DNA from 2 places in the Hydrogenophaga sp. RAC07 genome. Region 2 is predicted to be linked to the other one. Evidence: riboswitches for the same ligand, from Rfam matches in the RefSeq annotation. Region 2 holds a riboswitch; the other holds the start of a gene.

Region 1 (7,183 bases), 1.9 Mb from region 2:
CGCAGCTTTGTGAGCCAGGGTGTGCAGCCCTACCGGCTGTATGCGCTGTCCAACCTGGCGTCGATGCTGGCGCTGCTCTCGTACCCGGTGCTGGTGGAGCCGATGCTGGCGGTGAAGCCGCAGGCCTGGGTGTGGTCGACCGGCTACGCGCTGTTTGTGCTGGTGTGCGTGGCCACCGCGGCCTACACCGTGCGGCGGCAGAACGACGCGGCCACCGCCGCCCCGCCGCTGGACGACACACCCCGCCCCGGCTGGCGCGAGTGCCTCATGTGGGTGGGCCTGGCAGCCACCGCTTCGATGCTGCTGCTGGCCATCACGCGCCACCTCACACAAGACGTGGCGCCCGTGCCCTTTCTCTGGGTGCTGCCGCTGGCGTTGTACCTGCTGAGCTTCATCCTGTGTTTCGACGCACCGCGCTATTACGTGCGCCCGTTCTTCCTGTGGGTGGCCTTGCCGCTGGCCTTCGTGGCGCTGGATCTCGCCATGAATCAGGGCCTGGACGTGCCGGTGCTCGTGGCCTTGCTGTGCGCGGCGGTGTTCGTGTTCTGCATGGTCTGCCACGGCGAGCTGGTGCGCCGGCGCCCGCCCGTGCGCCACCTCACGCTGTTCTATCTGATGCTCTCGGTGGGCGGCGCGCTGGGTGGCCTGTTCGTGGGGTTGGTGGCGCCGGTGATCTTCAATGCCTACTTCGAGTTGCCGCTGGGCCTGTTTCTGTGTGCGCTGCTGGTGGTGCTGGTGCTCTGGCCCGAGCTGCGCGACCAGCGGCCACACTGGCTGCGTGGTGCCTTGCTGCTGGCGCTGTTGCTCTACGGCGCGCGCCTGTCCAGCATCTCGCTGGACTATGTGCAGGGCTACACCGAGGTGGTGCGCAACTTCTACAGCCAGACGCGCATTGAAGAGGGCGTGGACGAAGACGGCCTGGGCCCCATGCGCAGCATGGTGCACGGCAGCATCACCCACGGCGAGCAGTACCTGAACCATCCGAAGCGCGCCACCGCCTACTACTGCGAACGCACCGGCATCGGCCGCGCGCTGCAAAGCCTGCCCACCGACCGTCCGCGCCAACTCGGTGTGGTGGGCCTGGGCGCGGGCACGCTGGCGGTGTACGGCCGCGCGGGCGATCAGATGCGCATGTACGAGATCAACGACCAGGTGCTCGACCTCGCGCGCAAACACTTCAGCTACCTGGCGGACAGCGCGGCGAACATCGTGCCGGTGCTGGGCGACGGCCGCCTGATGCTGGAGCGCGAACCCCCGCAAGCTTTTGACCTGCTCGCCATGGACGCCTTCTCGGGCGACTCCATTCCCACCCACCTGCTCACGCTGGAGGCGTTCGACGCCTACATGCGCCACATGCGCCCCGACGGCCTGCTCGCCGTGCACATCACCAACACCTACCTCGACCTGCGCCCGGTCATGGCCTCGGCCGCACAACACGTGGGCAAGGTGGCGTTGCTGCTCGAATTGCCGGGTGGCCACGGCGATCCGTTCTGCCGGCGTTCCACCTGGGTGGTGTTCGTGAGCGCCGCCCAGGCCGCTGCGCTGCCGCCAACGCTGCAAGACGCCCGGGTGCTGGAGCCACGGCCCGGGTTCCGGCCGTGGACGGACACGTTCTCGAACCTGTTCGACATCCTGATCTGAACCCGCGGCAGCAGGCGGGCCCACAAGCGCCCGGCGCGCATACACTCCTCCTTGCTCCGGGGTGCACCGATCTGAAAGGGTCGGGCGCTGAGATGGCTGACCAGCCAAACCCGTGAACTTGATCCGGTTAGTACCGGCGAAAGAAGAGCGCATGCCCCACGCGGCATGTGGGTGTCCCCCTCCTCCGTTTTTCATGGCGGAGGTGGCTCACCCGCCGTCGCGGTCCCTGGGGCGGTCCTCCGGAGCATTCACTGCCCATCCACCGGAACCGGAGACCGCCACCATGCATGCGTCCGACAAGTTGCCCGCCACCCCGTTCGCCCTCAGCCGCGAACCCTTCCCCGCCTCCCGCAAACTCCACGTCCCCGGCCAGTTGCCGGGTGTGCGCGTTCCCATGCGCGAGATCGCGCTCACCAACGGCGAACGGGTCGTGGTGTACGACACGTCGGGCCCGTACTCGGAGCCTGCGGCCGCCATCGACGTGACGCGCGGTCTGCCCGACGTGCGCGGTGCGTGGATCGCCGCGCGCGGAGACACCGAGACCTATGCCGGCCGCGCCCGCCAGGTGCTGGACGACGGTGTGAAGAACGAGGCCCGCCAGAACGACACCACCATCGAACGCATCGAAGCGCTGCGTGCCCAGGCCGCAGGCCTGCAGCGAACGCCGCGCCGCGCCAGGAGCGGCATGAACGTGACGCAGCTGCACTACGCGCGCCGCGGCATCGTCACGCCCGAGATGGAATTTGTTGCCGTGCGCGAAAACGGCCAACGCGAATGGATGGCCGGGTACCTGGGCGACGCTGCCCGCGAGTCGCGTCTGCGCGGCAACCCCATGGGCGCGCGCATCCCGGACGTGATCACGCCCGAGTTCGTGCGCGACGAGGTGGCGCGCGGCCGCGCCATCATCCCGGCCAACATCAACCACCCCGAAGTGGAACCGATGGCCATTGGCCGCAACTTCCTCGTCAAGGTCAACGCCAACATCGGCAATTCGGCGGTGACCTCCAGCATCGAGGAAGAGGTGGACAAGCTGGTCTGGGCGATCCGCTGGGGCGCGGACAACGTGATGGACCTCTCCACCGGCCGCAACATCCACACCACGCGCGACTGGATCGTGCGCAACTCGCCGGTGCCCATCGGCACGGTGCCGATCTACCAGGCGCTGGAGAAGGTGGGCGGCGTGGCCGAAGACCTCACCTGGGCGATCTACCGCGACACGCTGATCGAGCAGGCCGAGCAGGGGGTGGACTACTTCACCATCCACGCCGGTGTGCGCCTGCCCTTCATCCACCTCACCGCGAACCGGCGCACGGGCATCGTTTCGCGCGGCGGCTCGATCATGGCCAAGTGGTGCATCACACACCACCGCGAGAGTTTTCTGTATGAGCACTTCGACGAGATCTGCGAGATCATGAAGGCCTACGACGTGAGCTTCTCGCTCGGCGACGGCCTGCGCCCTGGCAGCGCGGCGGACGCCAACGACGAGGCGCAGTTTGCCGAACTCAAGACGCTGGGTGAGCTCACGCAGACCGCGTGGCAACACGACGTGCAAACGATGATCGAAGGGCCGGGCCATGTGCCCATGCACCTGATCCAAGCCAACATGGACGAGCAGTTGAAGCACTGCCACGAGGCGCCGTTCTACACGCTGGGGCCGCTGACCATCGACATCGCACCGGGCTACGACCACATCGCCTCGGCGATCGGCGCGGCCATGATCGGCTGGATGGGCACGGCCATGCTGTGCTACGTGACGCCCAAGGAACACCTGGGCCTGCCCGACCGCGACGACGTGAAGCAGGGCCTGATCGCCTACAAGATCGCCGCCCACGCAGCCGATATCGCCAAGGGCCATCCGGGTGCCCGCGCGCGCGACGACGCCATGAGCAAGGCGCGTTTCGAGTTCCGCTGGCACGACCAGTTCAACCTGGGCCTGGACCCCGACACCGCGCGCGACTTCCACGACGAGACCTTGCCCAAGGACAGCAGCAAGGAGGCGCACTTCTGCAGCATGTGCGGGCCGAAGTTCTGCTCGATGAAGATCACGCAGGACGTGCGCGATTTCGCAGAGAAACAGGGTTTGAGCGAGGCCGACGCGCTGGCGCGTGGCATGGCCGCCAAGTCGGCCGAGTTCAAAGCCGCGGGCGGGTCGTTCTATGTCCCGGTGGAGACCTTGGCCCGCAAGGCCTGACGCCCGCTGGCTAGGTTGGCGGCGCTTCAGGTGTCACCAGTGCCAGTGCTTCGCGTTTGCCCAAGGCCAGGCGCTCCAGGATCTTGGGCACGCGCGAGGCGCGTGGCACGGCGCCACCGGACTCCCACTTCCAGATCGAGAGCGACGACACACCCAACAGCCGGGCCGCCTGTTCCTGCGTGAGGCCCAGCCGGGCCCGCTGCGTTTTCAAGCGTTCTGCGGTGAACACCACTTTGCGCCCGGGCTTGCCCCGGGGCGCCCCGGCACCTGCCGCGCTGGCCGGTGGCGCGCTGCGCGCCGGCTCGGCCCGCGTCCTGCCCAGCTGGTTGGTCTGGGTCTGCAGGGCCTTGAGCTGCTTCTTCAGGGCCGCGATCTCGGAGCGCTGCTGCAAGGAGGTCTTGCGCAAAGCCCCGAGTTCGTCGCGCAGTTCCTTGCGCGCCACGCGGGCGATCTCTTTCTTGAGGGAATCGGCAAAGGTGGTCATGGCAACATGGTACGCCATCGAACACTGGAGGCAAAAAGTTTGAATGGCAGGCTGTTGGCAAAAGACCGCGGCCGGTCATGCGCTCCGCGCCTACCCACACAGAACCCGCAGAGCCACTGCCATGGGTGGCCTGCCGTGGCGCCAACCAGCTCGCACAAGTGAACGAGCGCACGACATGTTGTTGCCAGAGAAACCACCCATGAAACTTTGTATTGCATGCACCCTGTTCGTGATGTCTTTCAGCGCCAGCACACTGGCCGACACCCACTCCGCTCCAGTAGCATCGCCGCATGCCCACCCCACCCGACCTTGAACGCCTGAGCCCTGATGCGGTGACCGCCATCGCCCGGGCGCACACCGCCCCCGCCCCCTGCCCCACCTGCCGGCCCTACGCCAGCCCGGGCTGGGAGTCCTTCCCCGCCTCGCAAGACGGCGCCGCGCTGCAGCCGCTGGGTGCGCTCTGGCTGCCGGGCGACGACGAGCCCACACTGGAAGAACACCGCCCGGTCGGCGTGGATGCGTGGTCGCCCGATGCGCCGATTTCGCTCGCCCACCATCCCTGCAACCGCTGCGAGGTGTGGGCCTGCAAAGCCTGCGGCTTCCCGTTTCTGCGCTACACCGAGTACGGCGGTTATTACATCGACCAACGCATCCGCGAGCTGCGGGCCGGGCTGATCGTGCAGGTCTGAATCACTAGGGTTATCGATCTCTCGACGCTTGGGTGTGCATGCTTACCATCGGGTCACAACAACCCGACGGAGACAAGACATGTTGAAAAAACTCGTGGTGGGCGCCCTCGTGTCCACGGTGGTGGCGACCTCGGCCTCGGTGGCGTTCGCGCAGGAGTGGCCGGCGGCCAAACCGGTGCGCGTGATCGCTGTGTTTCCGCCGGGCGGCTCGGTGGATCAGGTCTCGCGCATCCTGGCCGAGGCGCTGCGCGTGCAGCTCAACCAGTCGGTGATCGTGGAGAACATCGGCGGCGCCTCGGGCGTGATCGGCACGGCGGCGATTGCCAAGGCCGCGCCCGACGGCTACACCTTCGGCGTGGTCTTCGACACCCATGCAGTGAACCCGGCGCTCAAGCCCAACATGGCCTTCGACACCCTGAAGGATCTGGAGCACATCACCCTGATCGGCACCGCGCCCATGGTGCTGGCGGCCACCAAGGGTTCGCCCATCACCAGCTTTGCCCAGCTGGTGAGCGAAGCCAAGGCGAAGAAGACCACCAGCTACGGCACCATCGGCACCGGCAGCCTGGGCCACCTGGCCATCGCGCAGATGGCCAAGAACGCCGGCTTCGACTGGACCCATGTGCCCTACAAGGGCGGCGGCCCGCTGATGAACGACGCCATTGCCGGCCACGTGCCACTGGCCGTGGGTTCGCTGTTCCTGATCAAGCCGCACGCCGACTCGGGCAACGTGACGCCACTGGCGGTGAGCACGAGCAAACGCTCCAAGGACATGCCCAACGTGCCCACCATCGCCGAGAGCGGCTTCCCCGGTTTTGACGCGCCCGCCTGGTGGGGCGTGATCGGCCCGGCCAAGATGCCGCCCGCCATCACCAGCCGCATCCACGCCGCCGTGGCCGCCGCGCTGAAGAACCCCGACGTGGCCAAAAAGCTCGAAGCCCAGGGCATCGATCTGGTGGGCGGCGGCCCCGAGGTGTTCAAGCCCTTTGTGGAAAAGCAGATGACCACCTGGTCGGCCTTCATCAAGGCCAACAACATCACCGAGTGAGTTGGAGAACGGTGGGTAATGGGATGGACTGTAGGGCTTGGTTCAAGCCGTACCACGCCTGGTGGCACCTGAGGGGATGGGGTGGCCGCCCCCACAAACTTGGGCGCCCCTTTCGACCCAGTGCAGTTGGTCGTACTGGATCGATAGAGGTCAGCTATGCAGCGGAAGCTGTCCTTCGCCATCTCTCCAAACATGTCCGCAGTTAGCCGAGAGCGGCACCTGGGAAATGGTTGGAGCGGCAGTTCAAATTTTGGGCTAACACCGAGTGCGGAAGCGTATTGGGGTTGAGCTAGGCACTCGGCCGTATGCCGCCGATCGGATTCGACTTACGGATGAAGTCGACTAGTCTTGATAGCTGCTCACGCAGGTCTAGAAGCTGCAAATCCGGTTCAGTCTCGACCGTTATCCACTTCGCCACTTCAACTTTTGAGGCCTGATCATCCGATCCGGAGGCCCGTCGAATCTTCAAAAGATTTTCATAGCGATCGCCGCCACCTAGTCGCGTCGCAGAAGGAATCGTCTCAGAGACCGCGGAGGCAACAGCATCAATCGGCAAATAATTCTCGACCTCTCGCCCACTTGTTATCCATGCGAAGCCGGGGCCTTGATCAAATTCGTCGCGCAGTCGCTTCTTCGTTTCGTTAATTCGCGCGTGTGATGATGCTTTGTCACTATCAATCAGAATTACGCCACGGCGATTCAATCGCCTTAGCTGAATAAACTCGGTCACTCCCTCCGACGTCTCGGCGTTTGAAATGTGGGCCGCAAGTTTGCCCCCGTAGAACATGACGCTGAAATGAATACCTTCGATGAGAGCGGAATCGATGGTGCGAAGCCACCAGTTCACGTATAGGCGATCGGACGGACCTTCTACCCATATGATGCAATTGGCCAAGAGAAGATCGGATGGGTGATACCCAAGGTCCTCGCAAACAGCAGCCCGTGTGGCATCGGTGGTAACCCTCTCAACCCTTGAACTACCGTCCGTTAGTGTCACGTGATAGACCTCAGCGTCAGGTGTATCCATGATCGCAGCGGAGTGTGTGGTAATGAAGTATTGATTGTCAGTGCGCGTAGCGAGATGCCGAATGAACTTTTTCTGGAGTATTGGGTTTAGGTGGAGTTCAGGC
Region 2 (7,183 bases):
CACCCTGCACGTTGACGCTGTCGCCACCCCCGTGGTTGCCCAGCATGTCGCCCAGCGCGCCAAAGGCCACGCTGCGCGCAATCGCCTTGCAGGCCAGCGCCACATCGAGGATCAGCGCGTTGAAGTCGCCACTCGCGTGCGGGTAACGCCGCCGCTCCTCGATCAGGAACTGGGTCAGGGTGGAGCGTTTGGACAAGGGCATCGGTCGTTTCTCGTTGTTGTCGTGCAGGCAAGCTCAGCCCCGGGTGTGCCATTCGCGCAGCTGCGCGAGTCCGATCGAGCCGAGGTCGGGCACCACGCGCAGGGCGCCCGTGAAATCGTGGTGCGCGGTGAAGCTGTTGGGTGTGATGACGGTGCGCAGCCCGGCGGCGGTGGCCGCGCGCAGGCCGTTGGCGGAGTCTTCAAATGCCAGGCACTGCGAAGCCGGCAAACCCATGTCGCCCAACACCTGCAGGTAGACCTGCGGATTCGGCTTCTTGATGGGCGAGGAAGACGCATCACCCACGGCCAGGAACTCACTGCGCCAGTCCGGTCCGATGGCACCCCGGAGCAACGCAGCAATGTTGACCGGTGAGGTGGTGGTGGCAATGGCCAGGTGCAGGCCCTGCGCGCGGGCTTCGTTCATCAGCGCGAGCACGCCGGGGCGAAGCTCCACCGCGCCGGCGCGCACCGCGTGCTCGTAGTGCGCAGTCTTGAGCTCATGCAGGCGGTCGATGGTGGCTTGCACCGCGCCGGCGCCGAGCTCGGTCAGGTCGGGCTGCACGCTGCGCCAGTGGTGCAGCATGCGCTCCTTGCCGCCGCTGATCTCCAGCAGCCGGGTGTACAGCGCGGTGTCCCAGTGCCAGCCCACACGCTCCATGTCGAACGCGTGATTGAACGCGGCCAGATGCACGCTTTCCGTGTCAGCCAGCGTTCCGTCAACATCGAAGATCAGGGCTTTGAGCATGCGATCCACTGTAGGGACGGCTTGAACTAAGGTAAATTCAAGTTTCGTTGAATTTCGATTAAGTTAAACCTGAATGAAGAACGCGACCTTCCGCCAGCTGCGCGTGTTCAACGAGGTGGCGCGCCACCTCAGCTTTGCCCGCGCGGCCGAGGTGTTGCACCTCACACCGCCGGCCGTGACCATGCAGATCAAGGAGCTCGAAGGCCATGTGGGCCTGCCTTTGTTCGACCGTCGGGGCCGCCAGGTCTCGCTGACCACAGCGGGCGAATACATGCTCGTCTACGCGCGCAAGGTGCTGGCCACGCTGAAAGACGCGGAAGACGCCGCTGCGCGGCTGCAGCGGCTGGAGGTGGGCACGCTGACCATCGGCATGGTGAGCACGGCCAAGTATTTCCTGCCCCGCTTGCTGGCGGAGTTCCAGCGCGACCACGAGGGCATCGAGATCAAGCTGGCGGTGGGCAACCGCGAGCAGCTGGTGAAGATGCTGCACGGCAACGAGGTGGACATCGCCATCATGGGCCGCCCGCCCACCGAGCTGGCCACACGCGCCGAGCCGTTTGCCGCCCACCCCCACGTGTTCGTGGCCCCCGTCGACCACCCCCTGCTGAAGGTGGGCCACCCCACGGTCGATTCGCTCAAGCCTTACGGGTTCATCCTGCGCGAGCGGGGTTCGGGCACGCGCGCCGCGCTGGAGCAGTTTCTGGAGCGCACCCACATGGAACCGCGCGTGGTCATGGAAATGTCGAGCAACGAAACCATCAAGCAGGCGGTGATGGCCGGCATGGGCATCAGCTTTTTGTCGCTGCACACCATCGGCCTGGAGCTGGAGCACAAGCTGATCGCCATCCTCGACGTGGAAGGCAGCCCGGTGCTGCGCGGCTGGAACGTGGTGCACACACTGTCCAAGCTGCTGTCGCCGGCGGCGGAGTCGTTTCGTTATTTCATGCTGGAGCGCGCGGAGAGTTTTCTGGCCGACGAGTACGGCCGCTTCATGCGACTCGTTCCGGCAGGGTAAAAAAAAGCCCCCACGCTCCCCCGCTGCGCGTGGTCCGCTGCCCCCCGAGGGGGCTGATCCGGCTTGGGGCGGCCCGGCGCCGGATCGGTGCCCCCACGCTCCCCCGCTGCGCGTGGTCCGCGCTCGTATACTCCACCCCGTGCCGCAAGGCACATCCGCTAGGGGTGTTGTCCCGGGGTTTTTCACCCCGGGTGCGACTGAGAAAGTCCCTTTGAACCTGATTGAGGTAATCCTCGCGCAGGGAAGCAGGCCGATACCGTCCACCACCGCCATCAGGCGCTCCCGGTGGCGTCTGCCCAGCCCACCTGCCTCAACTTGCATGGAGCAATTGATGGCATCCGACCATTCGCATTCGTCACCGGCCAACCTGGCCCTCACCCCCGTGCCGCAGGGCGACCGGGTCTTCCACTTCCACGAACACGCCGCACTCTGGTTCAGCCTGGGCACGGGCCTGCTGGTCATGCAGATCGGCGCTTACCTGGTGCCGGCCGTGGGCACGCAAGACGCGCTCATTGCCATCGTGCTGGGCTCGCTCATCGGCGCCGGCCTGCTGGCCTGGACCGCGCGGCTGGGTTGCCAGACCGGGCTGGCCAGCGCCGGCCTGATGCACGCCACCTACGGCAGCGCGTTTGCGCGCCTGCCGGTGCTGCTCAACATCGCCCAGCTGGTCGGCTGGACCACCTTCGAGCTGGTCATCATGCAGGAGGGCACGGTGGCCATCCTGAAGCAGGCGCTGGGCAGCGAGCCCGGTGGCCTGCTCGACGGCACCGGCGGCAAGCTGCTGGCCACGCTGCTCTGGGGTGGTGTGCTGATCGCGCTCATGGCCGGCTCCATGCTCAAGCTGGTGCGCAAGTTCGTCAGCCGCTTCGGCCTGCCGCTGGTGATTGCCTCACTGGCCTGGCTCACCTGGCAGTTCGGCACCCGCCTGCAAGCGCAGGGCTTTGACGCGTTCTGGAACCGCCCGGGTGCGGGTGGCATGGGCCTGTTCTCCGCCATGGACCTCGTGATCGCCATGCCCGTGTCGTGGCTGCCGCTGGTGGCCGACTACGCGCGCCACGGCAAACGCGCCGCCACCACGCTGGGCGGCACCTGGCTGGGCTATGCGCTGGCCAACATCTGGTGCTACGCGCTGGGTGTGCTGGTGGTGAGCACGGTGGAGCCGGGCACCAACCTCGTGGGCGCGCTGCTGCTCGCACAAGGCGGCCTGATCGCGCTCGGCCTGATCCTGCTCGACGAGATGGACAACGCCTACGGCGACGCGCACTCGGGCGCGGTCTCGGTGCACAGCCTGCAGCCGCGCTGGAGCATCAAGCGCGCCGGCCTGGCGTTTGCCGCCGTGTGCACGGTGCTCGCGCTGTTCCTGCCGATCCACGCGATCGAGCCCTTCCTGCTGCTGCTCAGTTCGGTGTTCGTGCCGCTCTACGGCGTGATCCTGGGGCGCCTGGGCAGTGGCGCGGTGGTGCCGAGCGTGACCGCGCGCACGGTGGACTGGAGTGCGGCGGCGGTGTGGGTGGCCGGCATCGCCTGTTACCACCTGCTCAAGCAGTACGCACCCGACCTCGGCTCTGCCCTGCCCACCCTGGCCTTCACGTTTGCGCTGGCCGCGCTTTCAAGGCCGCGCAACGCGGGTGGCCTCACCCCCGCCCGGGCCTGATGGACCAGCCGCGCAGCGCTTCAGCCCCGTGCCCGCTTGTGTTGCGGGACCGGCGCGAAGCCGTGGTTCAGCGGACCATGGCCGGCGCCGGTGTACACGTCGGCGCCCTGCGCGATGGCTTGCAGGATGTAGCGGCGCGCCAGCGCCACGGCCTGGTCCAGCGGCTCACCCAGCGCCAGATGGGCTGCGATGGCGGACGACAGCGTGCAGCCGGTGCCGTGGGTGTTGCGGCTGTCGATGCGCGGCGAAGCGAGTCGCTGCACCGGGCCGACGCCGGTGACCAGCAGATCGGCCACTTCAATGCCCGGCAGATGCCCGCCCTTGAGCAACACCGCCGGCGCGCCCATGGCGAACAGATCGCGCGCGGCGGCTTCGAGCTCGTCCGCCGAATCGATGGTGCGGCTGAGCAGCAGCGCGGCTTCGTCGAGGTTGGGTGTGATCACCGTGGCCAGCGGGAACAGCTCGTGCACCAGCACCTGCACGGTCGTGGGCGTGATGAGCGTGTCGCCCGACGTGGCCACCATCACCGGGTCGAGCACGACCTGTTTCACGCCGTAGTGCTTCAGTGCCCAGGCCACTGTGCGCACGATGTCGGGCGCGTGCAGCATGCCGATCTTCACCGCGTCCACGCCGATGTCGTCGAACACCGCGCACAGCTGCGCCTTGAGCATCTCGGGCGGCACACCGTGGATGGCGCTCACGCCCAGCGTGTTCTGCGCCGTCAGCGCGGTGATGGCCGTCATGCCGTAACAGCCCAGCGCCGCGAAGGTCTTCAGATCGGCCTGGATGCCGGCGCCACCGCCGCTGTCGGAGCCGGCGATGGACAGGACGCGTGTGTAGCGTTGGGGTTCAGTGGTCATGGCGCGCATTCTCGCAGTGCCCAAGGACATTCATGACGATCGACAGAAATTCCACCGCTGTGGTGCTCGGTGCCGGCCTCATGGGCCGGCTGCTGGCCTGCGCGCTGGCGCAGCGCGGCCACCGGGTCGAGGTGTTCGACGCCGGCGGCCCCCTGGCCGAAAACGCCGCTGCGCGCGTGGCTGCCGCCATGCTCGCGCCGCTGGCCGAGTCGGCGGTGACCGAACTGCCGGTGGTGCGCATGGGGCAACACGCGCTGGCCCGCTGGCCAGAGCTGCTGGCCACGCTGGCGCAGCCGGTGTTCTTTCAACAAAGCGGCACCGTGGTGCTGTGGCACCGGCAGGACGCGGCCGAGGCCGAACGTTTCTCGGGCCAGCTCGCGCGCACCACCACCGCCCTGCCCTCGTTGCCGCACGCGCAGCGTTTGAATGCCGCCGAGCTCACTGCGCTGGAGCCCGCGCTCGACCACCGCTTCGCCCAGGGCCTGTACCTGCCACAGGAAGGCCAGCTCGACAACCGCGAACTGCTGGCCGCACTCGCGCACCAGATGCTGTTGCTCGGGGTGACCGTGCACTGGAACAGTCCACGCAGCCCGGCCGAGGTGGACCCGGGCCCCGACACCTGGCTGTTCGACTGCCGCGGCCTGGGTGCCCAGCCGCAGTGGGGCGCGCTGCGTGGTGTGCGCGGCGAGGTCGCGCGGGTGCATGCGCCGGGCGTGAGCCTGTCTCGCCCCACGCGCCTGCTGCACCCGCGTTACCCGCTCTACATCGCGCCCAAGCCGGGTGGCATGTTCGTCATCGGCGCCACCGAGATCGAGTCCGACGACCTGTCGCCCGCGAGCGTGCGTTCCACGCTGGAGCTGCTGAGCGCGGCCTACACGGTGCACCCCGGATTTGGCGAAGCACGCATCATCGAGATGGGCGTGCAGCTGCGCCCCACCCTGCCCGACAACCTGCCCGGGATCCGGCTGAGCGCACCGCGCCGCATGCAGATCAATGGCCTGTACCGCCACGGTTTCCTGATCGCCCCGGCCATGCTCGATGCCGCCCTGCAGGCCATGGACAATGGACGGTCTGCGCTGGCCGAACAATGGGGCCTGTCGCTCCAGCACACCGCCCACTGAACCCCCCATGAACGTCCTGATCAACCACGAACCCCGCGAGCTGCCCGAGGGCGCCACGCTGGCCGACGCGCTGCGCGTGTGCGATCCGCCGGCCGTGTTCGCCGCGGCGGTCAACCTGCAGTTCGTGCCGCGCACCGCCTACGCACAGCAGGTGCTGTCTGAAGGGGACCGCATCGAAATCATCGCGCCCATCACCGGAGGCTGAACATGGACATGACCAATCCGATCACCCACGACGACCCGCTGATCCTGTACGGCGAGGTGTTCCAGAGCCGCCTGATGCTCGGCACCTCGCGCTACCCCTCGCCCGCCACGCTGGAAGCGGCCGTGCGCCGCGCGCAGCCCGCCATGCTCACCGCCTCGCTGCGCCGCCAGGGCGCGGTGCAGCCCGAGGCGGGTGCGGCGTTCTGGAAACTGCTGCAGGAGCTGGCCGTGCCGGTGCTGCCCAACACCGCCGGCTGTCACAGCGCGCAAGAGGTGATCACCACCGCGCAGATGGCGCGCGAGGTGTTCAACACGCCGTGGATCAAGCTCGAACTCATCGGCGACGACTACAGCCTGCAGCCCGACACACTCAACCTGGTGGACTGCGCGCGCCAGCTCATCAACGAGGGCTTCAAGGTGCTGCCCTACTGCACCGAAGACCTGGTGCTGTGCCAGCGCCTGGTCGACGTGGGCTGCCAGGCCGTGATGCCCTGGGCCGCGCCCATCGGCACCGGCCGCGGTCCGGTCAACCCCTACGCCATGCGCCTGCTGCGCGAGCGCCTCAAGGTGCCGCTGATCGTGGACGCCGGCCTGGGCCTGCCGTCGCACGCCTGCACCGTGATGGAGTGGGGCTATGACGCCGTGCTGCTCAACACCGCCGTGGCACTCGCCCAGTCCCCCGTGGACATGGCCGGTGCGTTTGCCGACGCTGTGCGCGCAGGCCGCGCGGCGTACCGGTCGGGCGCCATGCAAGCGCAGGACAGCGCCCAACCCAGCACCCCCGTGCTCGGCACCCCGTTCTGGCACCACCCATGAACGCCGGCATGAACGTGATGGTGATGGCGCAGTCCATTGCGCGGGCCCACGAGGCCACACTGGCCCTGCCGCTGGTGCCCGGCGCGGAAGCGCTCAAGGGCGACGTGGACGACCTGGTGTTTGCCTCCGCCCTGCAAGCCGCGCACCAGCTGGGCTTTGTGCCGGCCGATGCGATGTGCATCGCGCAAGCCTGGTCCCGCCAGGCGCTGCGCACGGGCGAATTCCACCCCGAACAGTGGCCCACGGAAGCGGTCGATTTCGGCATGGCCCCCATGCCCCGCAGCGATGCGTTTGCGTCCTGCCCCCAGACACTCGGCCTGTACGCCGTGATGCCCGACGCCGCGTGGACCATCCGCATGGCGCGCGCCGGTGTGCCCACGGTGCAGCTGCGCTTCAAGTCGGGCGATGCCTCGGCTGTGCGCGCCGAGGTCATGGCCACGGTGGCGGGCGTCAAGGGCACCGGTGCACGCCTCTTCATCAACGACCACTGGGAGCTCGCCATCGAAGCCGGCGCCTACGGCGTGCACCTCGGCCAGGAAGACCTGCAGGCCATGACACCGGCCGGAT

Evidence for each region. A riboswitch is a leader RNA that binds a small molecule or an ion and turns the genes downstream of it on or off. The one in region 2 is predicted to bind thiamine pyrophosphate.
Region 1: another riboswitch for thiamine pyrophosphate. It lies ahead of thiC (phosphomethylpyrimidine synthase ThiC); the one in region 2 lies ahead of BSY239_RS04080 (purine-cytosine permease family protein).

What each region holds. Positions count from the first base shown of each region.
Region 1 covers NZ_CP016449.1:2,805,524-2,812,706, forward strand. Annotated here, with positions in the region: gene BSY239_RS13075 (spermidine synthase) at 1-1,641, shown strand, start outside; TPP riboswitch at 1,689-1,803, shown strand; gene thiC (phosphomethylpyrimidine synthase ThiC) at 1,925-3,832, shown strand; gene BSY239_RS13085 (helix-turn-helix domain-containing protein) at 3,843-4,316, opposite strand; gene BSY239_RS13090 (hypothetical protein) at 4,607-5,005, shown strand; gene BSY239_RS13095 (tripartite tricarboxylate transporter substrate binding protein) at 5,085-6,053, shown strand; gene BSY239_RS13100 (AAA family ATPase) at 6,343-7,183, opposite strand, start outside.
Region 2 covers NZ_CP016449.1:866,707-873,889, reverse strand. Annotated here, with positions in the region: gene BSY239_RS04095 (class 1 fructose-bisphosphatase) at 1-202, opposite strand, end outside; gene BSY239_RS04090 (HAD-IA family hydrolase) at 236-946, opposite strand; gene BSY239_RS04085 (LysR family transcriptional regulator) at 1,020-1,961, shown strand; TPP riboswitch at 2,112-2,222, shown strand; gene BSY239_RS04080 (purine-cytosine permease family protein) at 2,293-3,615, shown strand; gene thiD (bifunctional hydroxymethylpyrimidine kinase/phosphomethylpyrimidine kinase) at 3,636-4,475, opposite strand; gene BSY239_RS04070 (FAD-dependent oxidoreductase) at 4,508-5,596, shown strand; gene thiS (sulfur carrier protein ThiS) at 5,604-5,801, shown strand; gene BSY239_RS04060 (thiazole synthase) at 5,810-6,616, shown strand; gene BSY239_RS04055 (thiamine phosphate synthase) at 6,613-7,183, shown strand, end outside.